Regions from separate parts of the Natronosporangium hydrolyticum genome, predicted to be linked through region 1. Evidence: riboswitches for the same ligand, from Rfam matches in the RefSeq annotation. Region 1 holds a riboswitch; each other region holds the start of a gene.
What was found. Region 1 has a riboswitch for cobalamin ahead of JQS43_RS21190 (ribonucleoside-diphosphate reductase subunit alpha). Riboswitches for the same ligand answer to the same signal wherever they lie in the genome.
Positions count from the first base shown of each region.

Region 1 (4,330 bases):
CGACGAGCTCGCCCTGGTGGTAACCCAGCTCCTTCGACCACGGCCACGGGTTGACCGCCGTCCGCGCCACCGTCAGGTCAGCTTCCTTCGATTCGTTGCCATTACGTCCGTCTACCGGCTCGGTGGCTGCCATCTTTGTCGTCATGGCGGTAAGCCTGCCAACAAATCACGACACCTCCTGTCGTGTATCCCGATACAATTTCGCGGTGCGAGCCGATCGGTTGGTGTCGATAGTGTTGCTGCTGCGCCAGCGCGGTCGGCTGACCGCGACGGCGCTCGCCCGGGAGCTGGAGGTCTCCACCCGCACCGTGTCGCGGGACATCGAGGCGCTCTCCGCCGCCGGCGTCCCGGTCTATGCCGAACGCGGCCGGCGTGGCGGATTCGCGCTGTTGCCCGACTTTCGGACCGACCTCACCGGCCTGACCGAGGAGGAGGCGCTCGCGCTGCTGGTCGCCGGGGCGCGCCGCGGCGCGCAGGCGTTCGGTCTGGGCTCGGCGCTCGCTTCGGCCATGCTCAAGGTGGTCGACGCGCTGCCCGAAACGTATCGAACCGCCGCGGCCGGCGCCGCCGAACGATTGCTCATCGACCCGGAGACCGACCTCCTCTCCCGCCGGCTGGACCCGGAGGAGGTGCCCGACACCGCCATGGTCGAGGTCCGTCGGGCAGTGCTCGCCGGGCACAAGCTACGCATCCACTACGCGGCCGCCGGCAAAACTCCACAGTGGCGTACGGTGGACCCGGTGGGCCTGGTCACCGTACGCGGCCACGGCTACCTGTTGGCCACGAGAGCCGGCGCGGACCGTACCTACCGGTTGTCGCGAATCTTCTCCGCAACGGCGCTCTCCGAACCCGCCCAGCGGCCGGACCGGGTCGAACTTGATCAGATATGGCGAGAACGCAGCACCCGGTTTCGGGCCGGCGGTGACCAGGTCGCTGTGCTGGTGCGGCTGGATCCGGCACGGCGAGCGGAGCTGGTCGCCACCGCGCTAACCGTCGCCGCCGAGGCGACCGACCCAGATGGCTGGCTGCGGCTGGAAGTGACCTTCCAGGACGCCCGACACGCGCGATGGGCGCTGTGGCAGCTCGCCACGGGCGCGGAGGCCCTGACCCCACAATGGTTGCGCTCCGAGCTGCGGGACCGGGCCGCCGCGATCGCCGCCCGCTACACGGTTTCGCCGGCGACTGGGTAGCAGGTCTGGCCGGCAGTGCCCGGGGCGGCTACTGCGGTGACCGCTGTCGCGCGGCTTCGTAGAGCATGACCGAGGCCGCGGTGGCGGCGTTGAGTGAACTGGCGGCGCCGACCATCGGGATCCGGAGCGAGATGTCGCAGGCCTCCCGCCAGCCGGCGCTGAGCCCGGTCGTCTCATTGCCGACCAGCACCATGGTCGGCCGGGTGAAGTCGTACCGGGCGGCCGGCAGCTCACCGTGCTCGTCCGTCCCGACCAGTCGCAGGTCGACGCCGTCGGCGCGGATCGCCGCGACCCATTCGTGCACCAGGCGGGGGGAGGCCACCCGGACCGCCGGCACGGCGAAGAGCGATCCGGTGCTGGCCCGGACCGACTGGGGGTCGTAGACATCGGCGGCGTGGCCGGTGATGATGACACCGCTGGCGCCGAACGCGTCCGCGGTTCGGATCACCGCCCCGATGTTGCCCGGACTGGTGGGCCGGTCAAACAGCACCACCAGCATCTCCGAGCTGGTCGGGATGCGGGCGAGGTCGTCGTCGGGCAGCGCCACCACCGCGAGCAACTCGGGCGCGGCGTCGGTCTTGCCGCCCAGCTCGAGCATCAGCTCGCCGGCGACCGCCACTGTGGTCGCGGACACCGTCGCGCGGGTGTCGTGTGCCCAGGCCGACAGGCGGACATCGGCGTTGTACAGCAGTTCGCGGATCTGCCACCCGTGCTGGAGCGCCATGGTGATCGGCCGTACCCCCTGGACCAGGAACGCGCCGCTGCGTTGCCGCTTGCCCCGGTTGGTCAGCAGCGCCTCCCACTGCTGGAAGCGGGCGCTCCGGGTGGTGACCCGGGGAGTGTCAGCTGCGGCCCGCGGTCGCGGCATGGTGAGCCACCTCCTTGGCAACCTCGGTGCGAGTGGTACGCGAACTGCGAGAGTCCGAGAGTCTACTGACCCACGGGTGCCGACGGCTACGCACCACGGCCGCCGGCCCGGGTTCCGCGGGGGTACGCCGACCGTGGTGGTGACCACACGACGACACATCATCTGGTGGTGGACGTGGGGCATGATCCCCATATATTGTGTTGGCCGCAGCTGGTTCGGCCGTCTCCGCGGGAGGGTCGAGGTAAGAGGGAACCCGGTGGGAGTCCGGGACTGCCCCGCAGCGGTGAGTGGGAACGACCGCCGTCATCGACGCACTGGGTTCGACGACCTGGGAAGCGACGGCTAGTAGGAGCGAGCAGCGCGCCCACGAGTCCGAAGACCTGCCAGTGCGCCGTACGCGAGTCCGTGTGCGGCGGTCGGAGGCCGCGCGGGACGGCCGACGCCAGCAAGCCGGGCCCAGCGGCAGCGCGGCCGGCGGCGTCCTCCTGCGCGTTCGACGGCCATCGGCCGAGGTAGACGAGGAGGAGCGGGTGACGGTGACCCAGGCGAGAGCGACATCCGATGAGGTAGCGGATGTCGAGGCGATGGTCCGTGAGTGGCAACGGTGGGTGGGCGATCTGGACGACGTGGACGCCCAACGGGTCGCCACCAAGACGATCAGCGGCCTCCCTGCTGGCGCGGGCATCGCCGAGCGGGACAGATTGGCGATCCAGACGGCGGCCGGGTTGATCGGCGAGGAGCCGCAGTATTCGCGGCTGGCGGCGCGGCTGCTGGCGGCCCAGGTCGCCGAGGAGGTCCGGGGGCAGGAGATCGGCAGCTTTAGCGACTCCATCGCCACCGGCCATGCCGAGGGGCTGATCGGCGACGATACGGCGGCGTTCGTGGCGCGGCACGCCGATATGCTCGACGACGCGATAGACCCCGCGGGGGATCTACGGTTCGAATACTTCGGGCTACGAACGGTGGCGGACCGGTATCTGCTGCGGCATCCGCGGTCGCGGCTGGTGGTGGAGACTCCGCAGTACTGGCTGCTGCGGGTGGCCTGCGGATTGTCGACCCGCCCCGATGAGGCGATCGGCTTCTACCGGCTGATGTCCTCATTGGCGTACCTGCCGAGTTCGCCGACGTTGTTCAACTCCGGGACCCGGCATACCCAGATGTCCTCGTGTTTCCTGGTTGATTCCCCGCGCGACGAGCTGGATTCGATCTACGATCGTTACCAGCAGGTCGCGCGGTTGTCGAAGTTCGCCGGCGGGATCGGCATCGCCTGGTCGCGGGTGCGGGGCCGGGGCGCCCTGATCCGGGGGACCAACGGCGCCTCGAACGGTATCGTCCCGTTCCTGAAGACGCTGGACGCCAGCGTGGCAGCGGTAAACCAGGGTGGCCGGCGCAAGGGCGCCGCCTGCGTCTACCTGGAGCCGTGGCATCCGGACATCGAGGAGTTTCTGGAGCTGCGGGACAACACCGGGGAGGACGCCCGGCGTACCCATAACCTCAACCTGGCCAACTGGATCCCGGATGAGTTCATGCGTCGGGTCGAGGCCGATGAACAGTGGTCGCTGATCGACCCATCCGACGCGCCGGAGCTGCCGGATCTGTGGGGTGAGGAGTTCGATGACGCGTACCGGGTCGCGGAGAAGAGCGCGGTGCGTACGGTCCGGGCGCGGGATCTGTTCGGGCGGATGATGCGGACGTTGGCCCAGACCGGAAACGGCTGGATGACCTTCAAAGACCCGTCGAACCGGCTGTCCAATCAGACTGGTTCCACCGGCGACACTATCCACCTCTCGAACCTGTGTACCGAGATCCTGCAGGTCAACTCCGACCGCGAGACCGCGGTCTGTAACCTCGGCTCGATCAATCTGGGCGCCCACGTCACCGCCGACGGGGTCGACTGGGAGAAGCTGCGGGCGACGGTGCGGACCGCGGTGGTGTTCCTGGACCGGGTGATCGACATCAACTACTACCCGTCCGAGCAGGCGGCGGCCTCGAACCCGCGGTGGCGGCCGGTCGGACTCGGCCTGATGGGGTTGCAGGACGCGTTCTTCACGTTGCGGCTGCCGTTCGACTCGGCAGCGGCGGCGCAGCTCTCGACCCGGGTGCAGGAGGAGATCTACCTCACCGCGTTGGAGACCTCGGTGTCGCTAGCGGAGGCGCATGGCCCCCATCCGGCGTACCCGCAGACTCGGGCGGCAAACGGCGACCTCCAGCCGGATCTGTGGCTGGTCACCCCAACCCAGTCGCAGCGCTGGGCCGAACTACGGCAGCGGCT
Region 1 covers NZ_CP070499.1:4,736,890-4,741,219, reverse strand. Annotated here, with positions in the region: gene JQS43_RS21205 (RidA family protein) at 1-145, opposite strand, end outside; gene JQS43_RS21200 (helix-turn-helix transcriptional regulator) at 207-1,190, shown strand; gene JQS43_RS21195 (TrmH family RNA methyltransferase) at 1,219-2,058, opposite strand; cobalamin riboswitch at 2,253-2,459, shown strand; gene JQS43_RS21190 (ribonucleoside-diphosphate reductase subunit alpha) at 2,466-4,330, shown strand, end outside.

Region 2 (4,330 bases), 2.3 Mb from region 1:
CGGTCGCGCGGCGTGTCGAGCAGGACGACCTCGCAGCGGTAGTGCTGGGAGGCGGTCATTGCGCCGCGGAACCAGAGCAGCGGGACCCGCCCAGGGTCGCCCGGCGCCACGATCGGCCGCAGATTGTCAACATCGGACTTTTCAGTGATCGGCCGCCACCGCCAGGTCGCCCCGCCGTCCGAAGTGTAGGCGTGGAAAATTTCGTAGTGCGGCATGACACTGCCGTCGCGCGGATCGACCGGCGTGGAGACGTAGAGCGAGCCCAGGTCGTACGGGTCGATCGCCGCCAGACCGGTGTAGTCCTGTTCGTGCGGCAGCAGCCCGGGGCCGGCGTGGGCGAGCTGGTGGACCTCCCACTCGCCGCTCGGCGACATCCGGGCGTAGAAGAACCGCAGGTCCGGCACCGGACGCCAGCTGTCGAGCCCGGCCTCCGCCGAAGCCGGCGCGGCGCCGGCCCGGGCGGTCAGCACCGCGGCGACCGTGCCGTCGGCCGAGCGCCGGATGTCGGTGGTCCAGCAGTGGGTCATCCACTCACCACCCCATTGCGAGCTGCCCGCCAGCACGGTGGTGAGCTTCTCCTGCGACGGGGCGTCACCGGTCAGCGCCGTCTCGTCGACCACGCTGCCGTCGCTGCGGTAGAGCGCGCCACCCGCAACGTAACCGTGATATACACAGTTATCGAAATCACGCGGGTGGTGATCGGTGGTGACCAGGTCGATCCGGGCGCCGTCGGAGACGTAACGGGTGTAACCGTTGACGTAACCGACCTTCGGCCGGGTGAAGAGCTTCCCCGCGTAGGTCCAGGTGGCACCCTCATCGTCGGATACCAGCGCACACGGGTCGTCGTTGACGGCGCGCACGAAACAGTAGAGCCGACCGTCCAGCGCATGCAGGTTCGAGTAGGTGACGCCGCGGCCGCCGGTCAACTCGCTCCAGTCGAAGCTGCGTTCCGGGCCCCACCGGGTCGGGTCGCCGGGCTCGCTGATCCGCCACCGGGTCAGGTCGTCGGTCTTGTGCCGGGCATACACCGCCAGCCAGCGGCCGTCGCTGCGCCGCCACAGCGCCGGCACGTTGTGGTCGTCGGCCTCCAGCCGCTCATGCAGCACCACGATGGTGCTGGTGCCCGTCCGCAGGTCAACCACGGCCAACTCGACGTTGCCCGAACGGGCCTCGCCGCCCGGCCCGTCCCCGACCGCGATCGAACCGACGACCAGGGTCTGCGTCGCCGCGTCGACGAGCGCCCGCTCGTCCTGGAACCAGCACCAGGCGCCGTTGTCGTTGACGACGCTAGGGCGACCAGCCGATCCGACTTCTGACCCTTTCATGGTGACAGGTCCCTCTCATCCCGGTTGGCCGGCGAGGCTCGGCCGTCGTCTGCGGATACACGCTCGCACACCGGCGGGTCGGGCTCAACATCAGCACATGCATCGCGATCAGCACAGTCATCGCGGTGACACTCCTCGGCGTCGACTGACGGGCGAGTCCTTGATATGGTTCGCGGGCCGTGGTGCTCGGGAAGTTCGGTGAAGAAACCGGCGCGGCCCTCGCCACTGTGATCGGGACGTGACACGTCCGTTCCGCCCTCGCGGGTGGAGCCACTGGGACCAGCGGTCCTGGGAAGGCAGGGGTGTCACAGGTGGTCCCGTTAGCCAGGAGACCGGCCACGGCACGCTAGCACCCGTTCCACGAGGACCTGGAAAGGCGGGCTTATGGCCTCCCGTATCGGCACCCTGCAACCTTTTGCTGCTCGGCCCCTGCGCGCTGGCGCGGCCTTATCGGGTGCGGCAGCGCTGCTGCTCACCGGCTGCTCGGCGGCCGAGGCCGACGGCACCGACGGCGAAGCGCGCGTCCTGCTCGAAAACTGCGGCATCGAGGTCGCGGTCGACGGCCCGCCGGAGCGAGTCTACGCGGCATACCAGCCGGCCATTGAGGTCGCCCATGCGCTAGGCATCAGCGACCGGCTGGTCCAGACCGCCTTCCTCGACTCCGAGGTGCTGCCGGAGTACACCGACGCGCAGGCCGCCGCGGACTATGTGCCCTCGCTGCCCAGCCGCGACGGGCTACTGGCGACCGAGCCGGACTTCGTACTCTCCGGCTTCAACGGCGTCTTCGCCGAAGACAATCCAAACAGCTTCGGCACCCGGGGCCGGCTGGCTGAGCTGGGCATCCAGAGTTGGATCCTGAGCCCGTTGTGCCCCAGCGAAGACGGGCTCGCCGACGAGGCGATCGACCCGGCCACGGTACGAGTGGCGACGATCTACGACGACCTGCACGACCTGGGGACCCTCTTCGAGGTGACCGACCGGGCCGAGGAGGTCATCGCCGAACTGGAAGCGCGGGTGGCTGCGGTCGAGGAGCGGGTCGCGGACGCCCCCCGGCCCACGGTCGCGATCATCTCGCCGCAGGACGACGGCGGTTTCCGGGTGGCCGGCGGGATCGACTTCGGGACCCAGATCATCGAACACGCCGGCGGCGAGAACGCGTTCGCGGACCTGACCGAGCTGCGCAACAACAACATCGACATCGAAGAAATCATCAAGCGCGACCCGGATGTGATCCTGACCAGCGCATGCTGCGACGCCAGCTTGACCGACGCCGACGCGGAGCCGGACGTCGCCAAGCTCATGGAAAACCCGGCGCTCGCCGGGGTGACCGCGGTCGCCGAGGGCAACGTCCACCCGTTCCTTTTCGCCAACCGGTCCGCCGGCGTCCGGGCAGCGCACAGCATCGAACAGGTGGCCGCCCTGCTCCACCCAGAGCTGTTCACCGAGCAGTAGGGCAGCAGCGCGTGGCAGAGGCCACGGTGGCTCGTCGGGACGAGACCACCGCGCCGCAACAGCCACCACCGCCCCGCCGACCGGCCCAGGCACCGCGCGTACTGCTGCGCGGCGGCCTCGGCCGGGGCGCCGGGTTGGTGGTCGCCGCCCTGGTCCTCGGGGTCGTCAGCGTCCTCTCCGTCCTGGTCGGCAACTTCTCGGTGGGGTTCGCCGACGTGATCGCCGCCCTCGACGGGCCCGCTGAGAGCGACCTCGACCGGGTGGTCCGGCACGTCCGGATCCCCCGCACGGTCACCGGACTGCTCGTCGGTGCGGCGCTGGGGATCGCCGGCGCGGTGATGCAAGGGCTGACCCGCAATCCCCTGGCCGGCCCCGGCATCCTGGGGGTCAACGCCGGCTCGGCGCTGGCGGTCGTGCTGGCGATGGCGTTGCTGGGGGTCGCCACGGTCAGCGGCTACATCTGGTTCGCCTTCGTCGGCGCGGCGGTCGCGGCGGTCTTCGTCTACTTCCTCGGTTCGCTCGGCCACGGTGGCGCCACCCCGGTGAAGCTCGCCCTCGCCGGGGCGGCGTTCACCGCCCTGGTCGGGGCCGTGACCACCGCGATCACGCTGCTCGACGCCTCGACGCTGGACGACTTCCGGTTCTGGGTGGTCGGCTCACTCACCCGCGCCGGCGGTACCGACCTGGTGATCGTCACCCCGTTCATCGTGGCCGGTGCGGTCGCCGCTGTGGTGATCAGCCGCGCACTGAACGCGATCGCGCTCGGCGACGACATGGCGAGCAGCCTCGGCACCAAGCTGATGGCCGTACGAGCGGTGGGGGCGTTGTCGGTGGTGCTGCTGGCCGGGGCGGCCACCGCGGTCGCCGGGCCGGTCGGGTTCGTCGGACTGGTGATTCCGCATATCGCCCGGATGATCACCGGACCGGACTACCGCTGGCTACTGCCGTGGTGTGTGCTGCTGGGTCCGATCGTGCTGCTGCTGGCAGACGTGCTCGGCCGGGTGCTGGTGGCGCCGCAGCAGCTGCAGGTCGGCATCATCACCGCGCTGGCCGGGGCGCCGTTCTTCCTCTACTTGGTCCGCAACCGGAAGGTGCCGCAGCTGTGAGCAGACCGACCCGGGACGCGGTGCTGCTCCGCTCCCCCCGCGGCGGCGTCGCGCTCCGGCTGAGCCGCAGCTCCCTGCTGCTCGGCACGACCGCGTGGACCCTGGCCGCGTTGATCGCGGCCTGCTCGCTGACGCTGGGCGAGTACCCGATCAGCTTCACCGACGCGGTATCCATCCTCGGCGGTGGCGGGACCCTGATCGAACGGGACGTGGTGATCGGCGACCGGTTGCCGCGGGCGCTCACCGGCCTCGGGGTCGGCGCCGCGTTCGCCCTCTCCGGCGCGATCCTGCAACGGATCGCCGGCAACCCGCTGGTCAGCCCCGATGTGATCGGCATCAACTCGGGCGCGGCGCTGGGTGCGCTGATCGTGCTCACGGTGCTCGGCGGCAGCGGGCTCATGACCGTCGTCGGGGCGCTGGCCGGGGCGCTGCTCACCGCGGCGCTCA
Region 2 covers NZ_CP070499.1:2,435,785-2,440,114, reverse strand. Annotated here, with positions in the region: gene JQS43_RS10785 (BNR-4 repeat-containing protein) at 1-1,325, opposite strand, end outside; cobalamin riboswitch at 1,489-1,680, shown strand; gene JQS43_RS10780 (ABC transporter substrate-binding protein) at 1,710-2,777, shown strand; gene JQS43_RS10775 (FecCD family ABC transporter permease) at 2,789-3,883, shown strand; gene JQS43_RS10770 (FecCD family ABC transporter permease) at 3,880-4,330, shown strand, end outside.
Region 2: it holds a riboswitch for cobalamin, as region 1 does, so the genes downstream of both, JQS43_RS10780 (ABC transporter substrate-binding protein) here and JQS43_RS21190 (ribonucleoside-diphosphate reductase subunit alpha) in region 1, are expected to answer to the same signal.

Region 3 (4,330 bases), 1.6 Mb from region 1:
GGGTGGTGGCGGTCGCCGACCCGGACCGTGACCGCACCGCCGCGGGGTATGTCCGGGCGGTCGACGACTGGCGGCGGGAGCGGGCCGACCTGCTGGAAGCCGCGATCGCCGAGCAGCTTCCCGACGGCGGCACCGGCGGCTTCCTGGTCTGGGGCGACCCCGCCCTCTACGACAGCACCCTCGCCGTCGTCGAGGAGATCCAGGCCCGAGGACGGGTCGGCATCAGCCACACGGTGATCCCCGGCATCAGCAGCGTGGCAACGCTCGCCGCCCGGCACCGGATCCCCCTCAACCGGGTCGGCCGCCCGTTCCTGGTCACTACCGGCCGTCGACTCGCCGCTGGGTTGCCCGACGAGGTCGACGACATCGTGGTCATGCTCGATGCGCACTGCGCCTTCATCCACTACGTCGACGAGGACTTCGACATCTACTGGGGCGCCTACCTCGGCACCGACGACGAGCTGCTGGTCGCCGGCCCGTTGCGGGAGGTCGCCGACCAGATCGTGCGGGTCCGCCAGGAAGGCCGCGACCGCAAGGGCTGGATCATGGACACGTACCTGTTGCGGCGCCGGGACGCCCCAGCCGGCCGCTGACCCTGTCGCCGGCTGCGCCGCTCGCCGCTACGGTGGTGGCATGCGGATCGTGTCGCTGCTCCCGTCGACGACCGAGATCCTGTTCGCGGTCGGCGCCGGCGACCAGGTGGTCGGAGTGACCTTCGAGTGCGACCACCCACCGGCGGCCCGGCAGCGACGGATCGTGTCGACCAGTGCATTGCCCGCTACCGACGACCCGGCCGAGATCGACCGGTTGGTGTCCGAGCGGATGGCCGCCGGCGAAGACCTCTACCACCTGGACCGGGGTGCACTGTCCGACCTGGATGCTGACCTGGTGGTGACGCAGGACCTGTGCGCGGTGTGCGCGGTCGACGTCACCGAGGTCGCCGACGCACTGGCCTACCTGGCCTGCCGGGCGGAGGTGCTCACCATCGATCCGCACCGGCTCGCCGAGGTGATCGACTCGGTCCGGGTGCTCGGTGCCGCCACCGGCACCGGTGAGCGGGCCGACGAGCTGGCCACGGCACTGACCGACCGGCTGGCGGGGATCACCGACGCGGTGGCCGGCGCCGACCCGGTGCCCACCCTGCTGTTGGAGTGGACCGAGCCGCCGTTCGCACCCGGGCACTGGGTGCCGGACATGATCGACGCCGCGGGTGGGGTCAGCGTGCTCGGCGCCGCCGGTCAACCCTCGACCCGAACCTCCTGGGCGGAGGTGGCGGCGGGACGACCGGCGGTGGTGGTGTCGGCGCCCTGCGGGTTCGACCTCGCCGGCTCGCGCCGGCTGACCGAGCAGCTGGTCGCGACCGGCGCGCTACCGGCCGGCGTACCGGTATGGGCGGTGGACGCGAACGCCTCGTTCGCTCGGCCGGGCCCGCGCCTGGTCGACGGGGTGGCCGCGCTCGCCGGCATCCTGCACCCCGACCGGTGCGGCCCGCCCGACCCGGGCCTGGCCACCCGGGTGGCGTAAGCACCGGCGATGCGCTACCCCAACTCCCCCAACATCCGTCGGGCCGCCGCCAGACCAGCCTGGTTGTCGGCAGGGTCGGCGATGCCGGTGAGGTCATGCTCGACGATCCGGCGGGCGAAGTAGTCGGCCTGCACCGCCCAGCGGAACCGAAGCAGCACCGGCAACCCACGCGCCACCTCCGCCGCTGGGATCGGACCCTGGGGAAGATACGCCGCTATCAGATCCGCTGCGGCGCACGGCCCGCCGGCATACATCACCGCCGACGCAAGGTCGTAGAGCAGCGGACCGACCATTCCGACCTGCCAATCGATCAGGCCGCAGGCGCCGGTGACCGGGTCCCGCCGAAACGCCTCCGGCGCCGGGTCGGTGTGGAGCAGACCCTGGCACAGCGCGGCCGGGTCGAGCGCAGCCAAGGCATCCAGCGCCGTGGCCACTGCCGGACGCAGCCACGGCCGCAGCGCCAGGTGGGGGGCGTCAGGATCGACCCAATGGAAGGTGTCGGCGTCCTCGACCGTCGTGCCGACCAGCCCTCGGTGCACTCTGGCCAGGGTCTTCGCCAGCAGCTGCTGGTCGCTCCCGGCGGTGCCCAGCGGGTCACCCGGCACCCAGGTCAGCAGCGCGAGCGAGGCCCCGTCGAGGTCGGCAACGAGAGCACCCGTCCGGGTGGGCACCGGTGGGCCGCTGGCGGTGCCGGCCGCGGCCACCAGCACGGCAACCGACAGGCCAGCCGTGAAGGCACGGCGAGCCGCCCCGGGCACCAGCTTCGCCACCCAGCGCTCGCCGGGCCCGTGCACAAACCAGGTCGCCGAGTTCATCCCGCCGTGGTGCGGTTCGACCCGTACCGACGACAGTCCCCAGTGGCGCGACACCGCGTCGCGTACCTCACCCTCGGTGACCACAGCGACGAGTCAACCACCCGGAGTCGGCAGGTGCGACCGGTTTAGGCATTGGTGACCGGAGCGCCGGGGCCCGATCACGTGCCTCGACAGCTGTCGGCGGAGCGTAGTACGGTGAGGCTCGCCGTTGACGGAGGCGACTAGGAACGCAGTGCGATGCTGCGGCGGTCCCGCCACTGTAATCGGGGAGCTGCCCGCCCCTGGGCCACACCGGTCGCCGGTGGGGTCCTGGCCAGACGGAGCGCAGTCACTGGCCCACCGCCGGGTGAGCCGGGAAGACTGGGTGGGTGGTGACGATCCGAGAGCCAGGAGACTAGCGCTTACGTCACGACTGAGGGGACGAGGATCCCCGTGGAGGTCGCTGTGACGCCTACGCTTCTGCCTGTCCGGGTGCGGGTCGCACTGTGCTCGGGGACCCGGTGAGTGGCCAGGCCCGACTGCTGCTGGTCCGCCACGCCCCCACCGCGGCCACCCGCGCCCACGCCTTCCCCGGTGACGAGCCGCTCGACCCGGCCGGCAGGTCGGAGGCGGCCGCGCTGCGGGGCCGGCTGCCCGCCGGGCGGGCGATCAGCTCCCCCGCGCAGCGTTGCCAGCAGACCGCGGCGCTCGCCGGCTTCGCCGACGTCGAACTCGACCCGCGCTGGTCCGAGCTCAACTTCGGCGGGTGGGCGGGGTTGCGGCTGGCCGACGCGGCGGAGCGGGACCCCGAGCAGGTGTCGGCCTGGCTCGATGACCCGGCACATCCGCCACCCGGTGGCGAGGGCGTCGAGGAGCTGTTGGCCCGGGTCCGGGCAGCGCTGGCCGAGCTGAGCGAGCCCGGCACCACCGTGGTCTTCACCAGCGGCGGACCGATCAAAGCCGCGGTGCTGGCGGTGCTGGCCGCGCCGGTGTCATCGCTGTGGCGGGTCGAGGTGGCCCCCTGCACGGTCACCATCCTGTATGGGCCTCACCCGCAGTGGCAGCTCCGCGCGGGCTTCGCCGGGGCGGTGGCGGATGCCTGAACCCCAACTTCGCGCCTGGGGCCTGCTCGCCGGCTTCGCCGCCGACCTGCTGCTCGGCGACCCCCGCCGGCTCCATCCGGTGGCAGGTTTCGGGCAACTCGCCGCAGCGCTGGAGCGGCGGATATACCGGGACCAGCGGGCCGCCGGAGTCGGGTACGTGAGCCTGCTCACCGTCGCGGCCGCCGCGGCCGGGTACGCGGGTGGGGCGCTCGCACGCCGGGGCGGACGACCGCCGGCGCTGCTGTGGCAGGCCGCGCTGACCTGGACCGCGCTCGGTGGCCGGTCCCTGACCCGGGAGGCCGGGGCGGTGGCCGCCGCCCTCGACCGGGGCGACCTGGCGACCGCACGGACCCGGCTGCGGTCGCTCTGTGCCCGCGACCCGGACCTGCTCGACGCAGCCGGGGTTGCCCGGGCGGCGGTGGAGTCGGTCGCCGAGAACACCTGCGACGCGGTGGTGGCTCCGCTGTTCTGGGGCGCTGTCGCCGGACCGGCCGGCACCGCCGGATTCCGCGCGGTCAACACAATGGACGCGATGGTCGGTTACCACACCAGCCGGTACGAACGGTTCGGCTGGGCGGCGGCCCGGCTAGACGATGCCGCCAACTGGTTGCCGGCGAGGGTGACCGCCGGGCTGGCGACGCTGCTCGCCCCGGTGGTCGGCGGTTCACCACGCCGGGCGTGGCGGGCATGGCGCCGCGACGGCCCCGGCCATCCGAGCCCGAACGCGGGCCGGGTGGAGGCCGCGTTCGCCGGCGCCCTCGGCCGGCGGCTCGGCGGGTCGGCGAACCGCTACGGCGACCACCTGGACCGGCGCCCCTCGTTGGGCGACGGCGCCGAGCCCACCGCGGCCGACATCCGTCGGACGATCCGGCTGGCCACCGCGGTCGGCGCCACCAGCGCCCTGCTGGC
Region 3 covers NZ_CP070499.1:3,123,205-3,127,534, forward strand. Annotated here, with positions in the region: gene cobF (precorrin-6A synthase (deacetylating)) at 1-593, shown strand, start outside; gene JQS43_RS13875 (ABC transporter substrate-binding protein) at 634-1,524, shown strand; gene JQS43_RS13880 (phosphotransferase enzyme family protein) at 1,539-2,423, opposite strand; cobalamin riboswitch at 2,527-2,756, shown strand; gene JQS43_RS13885 (histidine phosphatase family protein) at 2,825-3,421, shown strand; gene JQS43_RS13890 (cobalamin biosynthesis protein) at 3,414-4,330, shown strand, end outside.
Region 3: it holds a riboswitch for cobalamin, as region 1 does, so the genes downstream of both, JQS43_RS13885 (histidine phosphatase family protein) here and JQS43_RS21190 (ribonucleoside-diphosphate reductase subunit alpha) in region 1, are expected to answer to the same signal.

Region 4 (4,330 bases), 2.2 Mb from region 1:
GCTGCCCCCGGAGCCCGACCGGTGGCGGGTGGCCGCCACCGTGGTCCCACCGCGGGAGGTCTACGCCCACGACTGGTGCGACCCGGCGAAGTGGGACCGCTGGCTCTACGAACGCTACGGTGACCACCGGCGCAGCATGGCAGCGGCGCTGGAGATCTGGCTGGCGGTAGCCGCCGACTGGGCCACCGACCATCAGGTCCCGCTGGTCTTCGCCGAGGGTTGGGTGGGCTACACCCCACTGACAGGCGAGTTCGAGGACGGCCCGGTCGGGCGCGACGTCTGCGAACGGGCGGTCCGTGCCAGCGCCGACATCGACGCCTGGGGCACTCTGATCTGCTCGAACGCGGCACCGCATCATCCGATGTGGCGGATGGCGGAGTGGCAGCGCCGGCTCAACCGAGAGTTCCTCGACGCGCCACGCGGCTGAGCGGGTCGGCCCACGGCTGGACAACGACTGGACGCGCGGGCCCGGGCGGCGCCCGCTTATCCAGCGGATAGGGCTTTCCCCACCGGTTACGCCTTGACCGATAGAGACGCGGCTATATAGGTTCGGCGCCATCGACCCCTGTGCCTGCCAGCTCTCCCGATCGGAGGCGCTCATGAGACCCGCCCGCATTGGCCGGCTCGTCGCTGCCGCGGCTACCGCCGGCATCCTCGCCGCCCTGGCGCTCTCCCCCACCGCCCACGCGGCCGCTCCCGACTCACCCGGCCTCGGCCAGTTGGCCGCGGCGAAGACCGCCCTCGACCGGGCGGCGGCACCGCCGGAGTCGGTCACCAGCTGGTACGTCGACGAGGCCACCGATCAAGTGGTCGTCGAGGTGCTACCGGAGGCCGAGCCCGTCGCGGCCGAGTTCGCCGAGGCCAACGGGGTCAGCGACGACCTGATCACCGTGGTCACCACCGCCGAGGCCCCGCGGCTGTTGCAGCCCTGGCCGCTGCAGGAGGGCGACCCCTACTATGCAAACAACAACCGCTGCACCGTCGGCTTCCTGATCCGCACCACCGCCGGCCAGAACGGCTTCATTACCGCTGGCCACTGTGGCTCCGTCGGTGTCCGGACCTACGGGTTCAACCAGGAGCCACAGGGCAACTTCTGGCTCTCCCAGTTCCCCGGCAGCGACTGGGCGGTGGTGCTGGTGACCGACGACTGGATCCCGACGCCGATCACCACCGGTTCACAAGAGGCCCCGATCGGCGGCTCGGTGTGCAAGATCGGTTCGACCACCGGGTACACCTGCGGCACGATCACCGCCAAGAACGTCACCGTCAACTACCCACAGGGCACGGTCACCGGGCTGACCCGAACCACCCTCTGCGCCGAGCCGGGCGACTCCGGCGGCCCGGTCTTCTCCGGCAACTACCAGGGGCAGGGCATCGTCTCCGGCGGCTCCGGCAACTGCGCGGCCGGGGGTGTCACCTTCTTCCAGCCGCTGCTGCCGATCCTGAGCAGCGGCAATCTCACCCTGCTCACCGCACCCTGATCACCGCACCGCCTGATCACCGGCAGACCCCGGTACCGACCGGCGCCGAACCAGCGCACGTGATCCTTGTCATGGTCACCCGCGCTGGTTCGGCGCCGCTTTGTACGGCTATCGTGACGCTGCCGTGGTGCTCGGGAAGACCGGTGCGAAACCGGAGCGGCCCTCGCCACTGTGATCGGGAAGTCGACGATCGACGCTCGCCAACCACCCGCACCAGCGGGCGGGAGCGGCCACTGGACGCCAACTCGGGTGTCCGGGAAGGCAGACCGTCGCCGCACCACCCCGTCAGCCAGGAGACCGGCCACGGCACGAGACCCGTCCACGAGGTGTGGGAGGCACGGTCCGGCTATGAATAGTCGACACATCCTGCTGGTCGCCCGGCAGGTCGCCCAGAGCGGTGGCCAGGAGACGGTACGTCAACTCGCCACGGCGGTCGCCGCCGAGCTGGGCCGTCGCGGCGATGACAGCCCGGTCGGCGCCTGCTTCCTCGACGGCGAAGCGCCCTCGCTCGTCACAGCGCTCGACCAGGCGACTGACGCCGGGGCCAGCGAGATCGTGCTGGTGCCGACCCACCTGCCGCCCGACCGGTATCTCGACGTGTGGCTGCGGCGTACCCACGGACACTGGGTGCAGACCCGGGGCGACCAGTGCGCCAGCGGGCTGCCGACCGTCGCAGTCACCGCGCCCCTGGCGCTCCAGCCGGAGCTGGTCAGCACCATTCTCGCGGCGCTGGCGGATCCGGTGACCGCCATCGGCGGGGTGCCTGGGCCGTTCCGCAGCCCGGCCTGGTCGACCATCCCGCGCCACCGGCACCACGTGCTGGTCTGTCGGGGGCCGCGCTGCGCGGCGTACGGAGCGGCAGCGGCGGCCGACGCGCTGAGCGAACGGATCGCCGCCGCCGGCCTCGCCGACGACACGCTCGTGACCAGCACCGGCTGCCTCTTCCCGTGCAACCTGGGCCCGCTGGTGGTGGTGCATCCGGAGGATGTCTGGTACACGGCCGTGGACGAGGAGTTGGCCGGGCGGATTATTGATGAGCATCTGGCCCAGGGCCGGGTGGTAGCAGACTCCCGCGCCACCACCCGGCTCACTACCGGCAGGTAGGAGGCATATAGGGGATATTTCGAGTTAGTCTCATTTTATGAGGCGGTGGTTGCCCCGGCTGGTCCCCGGCCACCAGGCCCCGGACCGCTCATGACTCAGCTGGCCACGCTCGCCTCGGTCATCCTGTTCGCCGTAGCAGGGGTGATCGCGGTGACGATCGCGGCCATCCACGCCGGCCGGGTGCTCACCGAACGGCGACGCGCCCGGCGCGTCGCCCGGCCACGGCAGCTGCTCTTCGCCTTCGTCGCCAGCGGCGATCCGGCCGAGCTAACGGAGCTGGCGCGGATGCCCGCCGCCGACTGGCGGGCGGTGGCGCCGAGCGCCTTCGAGCTACTGACCAAGGTCCGAGGCGAGGCACACGAAGCGCTCGCCACCCTGCTGGCCCGCCGCGGGCTGGTCCACCAGGCCCGGCGCGAGCTACACAGCATCAGCGCGGTGCGCCGCGCCCGGTCCGCCGCCGCGCTCGGCAGCCTGCACGACGGCGCCTCGGTACCGCAGCTGTGCCGGCTCCTCGCCGACACCCACCCCGAGGTACGGGTCGCCGCCATCCAGGCGCTGGGCCGGATCGGCGACCCCGCCGCCGCCCGCCCGCTGCTCAGCAGCCTCCAACCACCCCAGCCCGCCCCCTCCCAGCTCGTCGCCCACGCGCTCGCCCAGCTCGGGCCCAGGATCGCCCCGATGCTGTTGCCGGCCCTCACCGGACCGCCGTTGGTGCAGACAACGGTCCTCGATGCGATGCGCCTGATCGGCACCTTCGAAGGCGAGGGCGGCCTCGCCGGCCGGGTCCCGGCCCAGGTCGCCGAAGTGCTACAGGACGACCGCTCGCAGCCGGTGCGGCTCCGGGCGGCGAAGACGCTGGGCCGGCTCGGGTCTGGAGCCGCGATGGCGCCGCTGCTCGCCAGCACCCAGCCTGCAGAGCCGGCGCCGCTGCGCGCCGCCGCCGCGGCGGCGCTGGGCGAGCTCGGCGCGGTCGACGCGGTGACGCCGCTGGCCGAGTTGTTGACGTGCGGGGACGACCATGTCGCGGGGGCCGCCGCCACCGCCCTGTCCCGACTCGGCCCCACCGGGCTCGCCGCCCTCAACCGGGCGGCCGCGACGCAGGCGACCGCTACCGGGCCGGCCCGACGCGGCGCCGAGCACGCCAACGCGGTACTCGACCGGATAGCGAGGTCCGCCGCGGCCCGGGAGCCGGCCCCCGCCCCGAAGCGGGAAGCCCTGCGCTCATGAACCAGCTAAGTTACTGGGTCGGCGAGGTCCTCCGCTACACCGACGTGGTGATTCTCGGCTACTTTCTGCTCCTCAACAGCTCGCTGCTGGTGCTGGTGCTGCTCGGCGGTTGGGAGCTGGCCAGCAACGTCCGGCGGCGCGCGTTCGCCGGGCTCGACCTCACCTTCCGCAGCCCGCTGACCCCCTCGATCTCAGTGCTGATGCCGGCCCACAACGAGGGTGCCGGGATCGTCACCGCGGTACACGCAATGCTCGCGCTGCGCTATCCGCGTACCCAGGTGGTGGTAATCGACGACGGCTCGACGGATCAGACGACCGCGCTGTTGATCGACGAGTTCGACCTCACCGAAACCCCGATGGTGATGCCGCCGGACGTGCCGGTCGCCGGCGAGATCCTCGGCGTCTACGCGCCCCGTACCGGCGCCAGCTCGCCGCTGCTGGTCCGCAAGACCAACGGCGGCCGCTCCGACGCGGTCAACGCCGGCATCAACATCGCCGACGGCGAACTGGTCTGCATG
Region 4 covers NZ_CP070499.1:1,205,783-1,210,112, reverse strand. Annotated here, with positions in the region: gene JQS43_RS05575 (cellulase-like family protein) at 1-427, shown strand, start outside; gene JQS43_RS05570 (S1 family peptidase) at 600-1,481, shown strand; cobalamin riboswitch at 1,590-1,801, shown strand; gene JQS43_RS05565 ((2Fe-2S) ferredoxin domain-containing protein) at 1,830-2,585, shown strand; gene JQS43_RS05560 (HEAT repeat domain-containing protein) at 2,676-3,812, shown strand; gene JQS43_RS05555 (glycosyltransferase family 2 protein) at 3,809-4,330, shown strand, end outside.
Region 4: it holds a riboswitch for cobalamin, as region 1 does, so the genes downstream of both, JQS43_RS05565 ((2Fe-2S) ferredoxin domain-containing protein) here and JQS43_RS21190 (ribonucleoside-diphosphate reductase subunit alpha) in region 1, are expected to answer to the same signal.